Linked DNA regions of Geobacillus stearothermophilus ATCC 12980. The protein of the gene in region 1 interacts with the protein of each later gene in a pairwise test. Links are inferred from orthologs where the notes say so. Each region holds a gene or a part of one and is shown in the gene's direction. Other genes may lie near its edges.

Region 1 (4,333 bases):
GGAGGCGGTCCGATACTACATTGAAAAAACTGGACGGCGCGTGACGTTCGAGTACGGATTGTTCGGCGGAGTGAATGACCAACTTGAGCATGCCGAGCAGCTGGCCGAGCTGCTTAAAGGGCTGAAATGCCATGTAAATTTGATTCCGGTCAACTATGTGCCGGAGCGAAATTATGTGCGCACGCCGCGCAACCAAATTTTTGCCTTTGAACGGGCGCTGAAAAAACATGGAATCAACGTCACCATTCGCCGCGAACACGGACACGACATCGATGCCGCCTGCGGACAGCTTCGCGCGAAGGAGCGGAAAGAAGAGACGAGGTGAATCGGATGCGAGCCGTTTTCCGAACTGATATCGGCCAAATTCGCGAGCATAACGAAGACAACGGCGGTGTATTTGTCAACGAAAGCGGCCAATATTTCGCGGTTGTCGCCGATGGAATGGGCGGTCACCGCGCCGGCGATGTGGCGAGCGCGATGGCGGTGGCGCACTTGCAAGAGCAATGGGAGCAAGCGCCGTGCGTTTCCTCGCCGGCTGAGGCGGAGCAGTGGCTGAAAGTGCAGATCGCAGCCGCCAATGAGCGGCTGTTTCGCTACGCCCTCTCCCATCCGGAATGCCAAGGGATGGGAACGACGGTCGTCGGCGCCATTTGCGCTGGGCCGTTTGCCACCATCGCGCATATCGGCGACAGCCGCTGCTACTTATTGAACCAAAACGGAATTCAACAGTTGACCGATGACCATTCTCTTGTCAATGAGCTGGTCAAAAGCGGGCAAATTTCCAAAGAGGACGCCGAACACCATCCACGCAAAAACGTGCTTTTGCGGGCGCTTGGCACCGAACCGGCCGTGAAGGTCGATATCAAAACCGTTTCCATCGATGACGGCGATATGCTCCTGCTATGCTCGGACGGATTGTCAAATAAAGTGCCCGAGGCAGACATCGTGCAAATTTTGACCGGTGCCGGCGCGCTTGAAGAAAAAGCGCAGGCGCTCATCGAATTGGCGAACGGGCGGGGCGGAGAAGACAACATTTCGCTTGCAGTCGTTGATTTTTCAGTGGAACGTGAAGGTGGGTGATCGGCGTGCTTATCGGAAAGCGATTGAACGACCGCTACAAAATCATCAGCCTGATCGGCGGCGGCGGCATGGCGAATGTCTATTTGGCCCGCGACATCATTTTGGAGCGCGATGTCGCCGTGAAAGTGCTCCGCCTTGATTTTGCCAACGACGACCGGTTTATTAAACGGTTCCGCCGCGAAGCGCAGGCGGCGACGAGCTTAAATCATGAGCATATTGTGCCGATTTACGACGTCGGCGAGGAAGAAGGCCTTTATTATATCGTGATGGAGTATGTGCGCGGTTCGACGCTGAAACAGTACATTCAGCAGCATGCCCCGCTTCCGGTCGAGCGGGCGCTTTGCATCATGGACCAACTGACGTCGGCCATCGCCCATGCCCATGAGAACGGTATTATCCACCGCGACATTAAACCGCAAAACATTTTGCTTGATGAGCACGGCAACGTGAAAGTGACCGACTTCGGCATCGCGGTGGCGATGAGCGGAACGACGATTACACAGACGAACTCGGTGCTCGGTTCGGTTCATTATTTGTCGCCGGAGCAGGCGCGCGGCGGCATTGCCACTGAAAAGTCGGACATTTATTCGCTTGGCATCGTCATGTTTGAGCTTGTCACCGGCCGGCTGCCGTTTTCCGGCGAATCGGCCGTTTCGATCGTGCTGAAGCATTTGCAGGCGGAAACGCCGTCGCCCAAGGCGTGGAATCCCGACATTCCGCAAAGCGTCGAAAATATTATTTTAAAAGCGACGGCGAAAGACCCGTTTTACCGCTATGAATCGGCGCGCGCCATGAACGAGGACATCCGGACGGCGCTGGACCCGAGGCGGCGCAACGAGGCCAAATTCACGATCCCGGATGACGGCGATGAAGCGACGAAGGCCATCCCGATCATAAAACATCCGGAAAGCGCCGCGCTTGAGCCGGAGACGCTTGTCTATGAGGAAAAGGCGAACGAGCCGGCCAAAGCGGATGACGAGCCAAAGGCGAAGCCGAAACGGAAGCGGGTCTGGATCGCCTGGCTTGCCGCCGTCATCCTATTGCTTGGAGCGGCCGGCGTGAGCGCGCTCACATGGATTCCGGACGTGTTCTTTCCAAAGGAAGTGACGGTGCCGGATGTCGTCAATAAAGACTATGACGAAGCTGTTGAACAGTTGTCGGCGCTCGGCTTGGAAATCAAAGACACGATCGATGTCGAAGATGATGCAATAGAAGAAGGAAAAGTCGTGCGCACCGACCCGGAAGCCGGAATGACGGTGAAGCAAGGGGCCGGCATTGTCATCTATAAGAGCGCCGGCAAAAAGAAAATCGAGTTTCCAAGCTTTATCGGCGACGATATTTCGGCCGCCGAGGAGGAGCTGCGCGCGGAAGGGTTCACTCGCATTACGCGCAACGGCCGCCATAGCGATAAGCCGGAAGGGACGATTTTGGATCAATATCCGTACGCCGGCGATGAAGTCGTGCCGAGCGAAACGGAAGTGATGTTCACGGTCAGCCTCGGTCCGGAAACCGTAACGCTCAAAGACTTGAGCGGCTATACGGAAAAAAGTGTGCGCGACTACGGCGAAGACCAAGGGCTGCGCATTGAAGTGAAGTACGAGTATTCCGATGAAGTGCCGAAAGGGCTTGTCATCTCGCAAACTCCGGCAGCCAATGAGCAGGTGGAAAAAGGCAAGACTGTTACGGTCGTCATTTCCCGCGGCCCGGAGCCGAAGCCATCCAAAACGGTCATCAAAGAAATCGTCATCCCATACGAGCCGGCGGAAAACGGACAGGTGGTGGAAGCCCAGCTTTACATTCAAGATGCGAACCATAACATGACAACGCCATATAAAACGTACCGGCTGACAGGGCCGGCCACGGAGATCGTAGAGTTTGAAATTCCATACGGGGAGACGGCGTATTATCGCGTTATTGTCAACAATGTTGTCAAAGACGAAGGATCGATTCCATATCCAGAACACGGCGGAAAAAAGGAGTGAGGCTATGGCAGAAGGGCAAATCATCAAAGCGTTGAGCGGATTTTATTACGTGCTCTCGGAAGGGAATGTGTTTCAGTGCCGCGGGCGCGGTGTGTTTCGCAAGCAAAAAGTGACGCCGCTTGTCGGCGACCGCGTCGTCTTTACGGCGACAAGTGAGACGGAAGGCTACATTTTGGACATTCGCGAGCGGCAAAATGAACTGGTGCGGCCGCCGATCGCCAACGTCGAGCAGGCGATTTTAGTTTTTTCTGCCGTAAGCCCGGACTTTAGCGCCAAGCTGTTGGACCGCTTTCTCGTCTTAATCGAATCGAAGGAAATTGCGCCGATTATCGTCATTAGCAAAATGGATTTGCTCGATGGCGAGGCGAAAGACGCGATCGCCCGTTATGCAGGTGATTACCGGCGCATTGGCTATGAGGTGATTGAGACGTCGACCGTGACAAAAGACGGCCTCGATAAGCTGGCGGCGCACCTGCGCGGCCGCGTCTCGGTCGTTGCCGGACAGTCCGGCGTCGGCAAGTCATCGCTGTTAAATGCGCTTCGCCCGGATTTGCGGCTGAAAACCGGCGATATTTCCACCCATTTAGGGCGCGGCAAACATACGACCCGCCACGTCGAGCTGCTGGAGGTGGCCGGCGGGCTCGTCGCCGACACACCGGGGTTTAGCGCCCTCGAGTTCGACGATATTGAACTTGACGAGCTGCCGCGCTATTTTCCGGAATTCCGGGAATACGGAGAAGGGTGCAAGTTCCGCGGCTGCCTTCATGTGGCCGAACCGAAATGTGCGGTCCGCGAGGCGGCTGAGGCTGGGGACATTCCGCCGTACCGCTACGACCATTATTTAAGTTTTGTTGCGGAAATGAAAGAACGAAAGCCGAGGTATTGAACGATGATTCGAATTGCGCCATCGATTTTGTCAGCTGATTTTTCCCGTTTGGCCGAGGAAATCCGTTCGGTGGAAGAAGGCGGAGCCGATTGGCTTCATGTCGATGTCATGGACGGACGGTTCGTGCCGAATATCACGATCGGGCCGCCGGTCGTTGCCGCCATTCGCCCGGTGACGAAGCTGCCGCTTGACGTTCATTTAATGATCGCCGACCCTGACCGATACATTCCGGCGTTCGCCAAAGCCGGGGCGGACATCATCTCCGTCCACGCCGAGGCGTGCGTGCATTTGCACCGGACGATTCACTTTATTAAAGAGCAAGGTGTCAAGGCCGGGGTCGTGTTGAATCCGCATACGCCGGTTGAGACAATCCGCCATGTCATCG
Region 2 (4,326 bases), 410 kb from region 1 along the record:
TCGGGCCAAGATCGGGTCCATCACAGCCGTATGGGAGCGGCATGGCGGACATCGTCTGTTTGACCAAGACGAGGCCAACCGGCTGATGACTCGTCTCAAAGGCCAGCCGGCGCGCGTCACATCGATCAAACGGAAACGAAAAAGCGAGTCCGCCCCGTTGCCGTATGACTTGACCGAACTGCAGCGGGACGCAAACAAGCGGTTTGGCTTTTCGGCGAAAAAGACGCTCTCGGTGTTGCAGCGACTGTACGAACAACACAAGCTTGTCACGTACCCGCGCACCGATTCGCGTTATTTGCCAAGCGATATGGAAGCGACGATGACCGAGCGGTTGTTGGCGATGAAATCCGGTTATGAGGACGTCATCGCTCCGCTTCTCGCCAAAGGCAAAGCCAAAGCAGCCAAGCGGGTATTTAACGATGACAAAGTGACCGATCATCACGCCATCGTTCCAACGGATGAGCGGCTCGACCTTAGCAGGCTGTCCACTGATGAGCGCAAGCTGTATGATCTCATCGCCCGCCGTTTTTTGGCGCTTTTCTACCCGCCGCATGAATCCGAAACGACGACAGCCGTCTTTGACATCGGCGGCGAAACGTTTGTCGCCAAGGAGACGGCGGTTGTCAACGCCGGATTTCAAGCCGTTCTCAGCAAAGAAGACAACAAGGCCCAACCAACGTTGCTGCATCTCGCGGAAGGCCAGACGCTCCCATCAGTGCAACTTGAGCTGGAACAATCGTTCACGGAACCGCCTGCCCGTTATTCGGAAGCTGACTTGCTCGCGCAAATGGAGAAATACGGGCTCGGCACGCCGGCGACAAGAGCGGACATCATCGAACGGCTGGTTGAAACCGAAGTGGTCGAGCGAAAAGACGGACGGTTTTATCCGACGAAAAAAGGGAAACAGCTGATTGAGCTCGTCAATGAAGAGCTGAAATCGCCGGAATTGACCGCCCGCTGGGAGCGGGAGCTGGAGGCGATCGCCCGCGGGAAAGGAAATCCACAACAATTTTTGGCCAACATCCGCCGGCAAACGCAGCAGCTCGTTGCCGAAATTAAGCAAAGCGAGCAGGTATACAAAGCGCCAAACCTCACGAATCTGACGTGTCCAGAATGCGGCGCGCTTTTAAAAGAGCGGAAAACGAAAGACGGACGGATGCTTGTCTGCTCGAACTTACAATGCCGCTACCGCCGTCGGCGCGATCCGAAACTGTCGAACCGCCGTTGCCCGCAATGCCACCGGCGTATGGAAATGCATGAAGGAAAAGCAGGACTTTATTTCCAATGCCGCCCGTGCAATATTGTCGAAAAAGCGGACGAGACCAAACGCATTGCCGCCAAAGGCAGCGAACGGGCGCTGCTGAAAAAATACAGCCCGGCCAACGAATCGTTTGGCACGAGTTTAGGGGAGCTGCTCAAGCAGGCGTTGAACGAAAAAAAGGAATGAGGTTGCCGCACCGCGCTAGGGGCTAATGCCCCTGGCGGTTTCTTTTTCATCTTTGAATCTGAAACCTCCCTCTCATTGCCTCGTATATATAGATAAATCTATCACAAAGGAGCGATCACGATGTTGAAAAAATGGCTAAAATCCCTTTTCGGCCATCCCCATCATCCGTCGCACTACCATAAACATTACAGCAGCAGCGACCACCATTATTACAACCCGACGTATCATTCGCACCACTACCCGTCCCAGTACGGGCATCATCACTACAAAAAGAAACATCATAGCGGCAGCTTCTTCTCAAGCTTTTTCGGCAGCTGATGAAACGGTTTTTTGAACGCCATCCGTTCGTTTCCCGCTGGGTTGATCGGCCGCATCGGGGCGGGAAGGTGCTTTTGGGCCGCTATGAAATCATCGAAGAGCTTGGGATGGGAAGCTACGGCATCGCCTACAAAGGGCGCGATCACCTGACAGGCCGTCTTGTCGTCATCAAACAAGCGCGGCGGACAAAAGGCGAAGACGGCCGCCGCTTGCTTCAACGCGAAGCTGACGTGCTCGCCCACCTGCGCCACCCGCAAATTCCGAGGCTGTATGATCGGTTTGTGGAGCGCGGACAGCCGCATCTCGTGATGGAGTATATCGACGGAGAAACGGTGGAAGACCAGATTTTCAAGCTGGAAGCCAAGTACACGGAACAAGAGGCGTTTCGATTGTTAAAGAAGGTGCTTGAGGTCGTCCGGCACGTCCATGCTTTCGGCATCGTCCACCGCGATTTGCGCATCTCGAACATCATTTGGCGCGATGGAACGGCGGCGATCATCGATTTCGGCTTGGCCTGCCGCATCGGCGAACCGGTGGATTTCCGCGATGACGACCCGCTTGAGAAACGGCTGCGGCGCGAACCGCATCCACGAAGCGATTTCTATGCCCTTGGACACTTCACCTTGTTTTTATTGTATTCTGCCTATGAACCGACAAGTGACGAGGAAAAAAGCTGGGAAGAAGAGCTCGATTTATCGCCAAACGCTCGTCGGATCTTGCGGAAAATGCTGCAGCTGGATGCGCCGTATGACCATGTTGACGAGTTGATCGACGACGTGGATCAGTTGCTCGCAGAACCCATCCGGAATCAAGCAGGGGCGCTTTGACGTTTGATCGCACCGTTCCCCGACCAGCCACCCCTTTTCCCCATTTGGAAAGGGGGCTGTTTCAACACCATGCTGTTAAGGAAAAAAGAGGAGCCGCAGTTTTGGCTCCTCGTTTATCCATCGATAAGGTCAGCGGCGCTACTGGTGGTTCGGCCTTCATCATCTCCCCTGTCTTGAAATTTAGAAAAAGAACGATCGACACACGGAATCCAATGACTGCAACCGCTCGATCAGCCCCTGCAAATCGCACGTATGGAGCGTATCGCTCAGTTCGCGGCCTTCCTCCGTCACCAAGTACAAGTGAATTTCCATGCATCCGTCCCAGCGAACGTTGGCGTCAAGCCACCCATCTTCGCTCTCGAGCTCCAGCCCGACCGTCTCCCCTTGGTCATTTTCGTGTTTTGTTTTGATGACCCATACCATCCTTTGTTCCGCCCTTTCCTGTTCGCCGCCTCACTCTTGTTGTTCCGCCCCGATTCCTGACACCGGGGAGCCAGTGGACGTATGTTCATTCACCCAACGGAGTGCCGCGTCCACCACTGCATCGGCGTCAGAAAGCTGGGTGCGGTGCTCAATGATCCAATTGAGCCCGTCTTGCGGATCAAGGTTATGTTGTAAACATTCCACCAAAAATGATTGGACACATGCCACATCGCTCCACTCCCACGCTCCGCACTGGCGGCGCCAAATCGCTTCGATCGCATCTTTCCCAAATTGCATTGAGTTCCTTCCCTCCTGTTGCCCATATTGTCATCCATAGTATGCCTACAACAGATGACAGGGCTCCACAAAAGAAATTGGCGGGAAAGGATTTGATTTCCATTTGTACGGCATCCATCAATGGCCATACTGAGAATATGGAGGTGTTGGTTCATGAGAGAACCTTGGGAAGAACGCAGCGCCGCTTCCAACCTGCCGCGCTATACCCCGGGAATCGGCGTTCCCGATGAAATGAGTCCGATTCGCGATATCGCCCGCGGCTTTGAAAACGGACGGCCGCCGGTCATTGAAATCACGCCCGCTGACGGCCGCCAACAAGCGGACGATATCGATTTTCCGCCCGTTGACCGGGCGTTTTGAAACGTCGAGCCACAAAAGAGGATGTCACGCTGCTTGGCGGACATCCTCTATGCGTTGATGGCGCTATGCGGGTTGAAAATTGAGAAACAGGTGGAGCTACCATTATTTTGTACTAAATCACCAACCTCCTAGCGGTGGAGGAATCGGCCGGCTCAGCGGCGCACAGACGCCCACGGCCGCCCGTTCTCCCAATGAACGCGCATATGGAGGCGAAACGCCGCTGAAAGCCGCTCATCGGTCAGCACATCCTCTTTTCGCCCAGCGGCGGCAATGCGCCCGTCTTGCAAGAGCAGCACATGGGTGATCGATCCCACAATCTCTTCAATATAGTGGGTGACGTATAATACATGGCACGGACGGGACACGACCTGTTCGATCAAGGAAAGCACTTCTTCACGCGCCAATAAGTCTAGGCCAACGGTCGGCTCGTCCAAGATCAGCAGCTTCGGATTCGCCATCAACGCTCGGGCGATCAATGTTTTTCGCTTTTCTCCTTGCGACAGCGTCGCGTATCGCTTCCCTTTTACCGCTTGCAGGCGGAACGATTCCATCAATGCCTCCGCTTGATCCCGGATCCTCGCTAGTTACTGCATCATACAGGCCAATCGTTGCAAACTTGCCGCTGATGATGACATCTTCAACTGTTTCCGTTTG

Evidence for each region. Proteins that work in one complex are often made in the same cells at the same time.
Region 2: the proteins of pknB (region 1) and QSJ10_RS07460 interact in binary tests that used the Bacillus subtilis proteins (3 or more experiments, as listed by UniProt). The link is inferred for Geobacillus stearothermophilus ATCC 12980 from one-to-one orthologs.

Annotation. Positions count from the first base shown.
Region 1 is NZ_CP128494.1:976,087-980,419, forward strand. What follows is about bases 605-3,573. They hold pknB (Stk1 family PASTA domain-containing Ser/Thr kinase), read left to right. Parts: upstream 605-1,085; coding sequence 1,086-3,062; downstream 3,063-3,573. Other genes in these bases: QSJ10_RS05270 (Stp1/IreP family PP2C-type Ser/Thr phosphatase), read left to right, coding at 605-1,080; rsgA (ribosome small subunit-dependent GTPase A), read left to right, coding at 3,067-3,573. Also shown: dual-specificity RNA methyltransferase RlmN, read left to right, coding at 1-325; more of QSJ10_RS05270, read left to right, coding at 331-604; more of rsgA, read left to right, coding at 3,574-3,948; rpe (ribulose-phosphate 3-epimerase), read left to right, coding at 3,952-4,333. UniProt on the Bacillus subtilis protein: Protein kinase that is responsible for triggering spore germination in response to muropeptides, signaling bacteria to exit dormancy.
Region 2 is NZ_CP128494.1:1,382,508-1,386,833, reverse strand. The notes cover bases 717-3,678. They hold QSJ10_RS07460 (serine/threonine protein kinase), read left to right. Parts: upstream 717-1,764; coding sequence 1,765-2,592; downstream 2,593-3,678. Other genes in these bases: QSJ10_RS07445 (hypothetical protein), read left to right, coding at 3,466-3,672; QSJ10_RS07450 (hypothetical protein), read right to left, coding at 3,046-3,312; QSJ10_RS07455 (hypothetical protein), read right to left, coding at 2,773-3,015; QSJ10_RS07465 (hypothetical protein), read left to right, coding at 1,568-1,765; QSJ10_RS07470 (DNA topoisomerase III), read left to right, coding at 717-1,447. Outside these bases: more of QSJ10_RS07470, read left to right, coding at 1-716.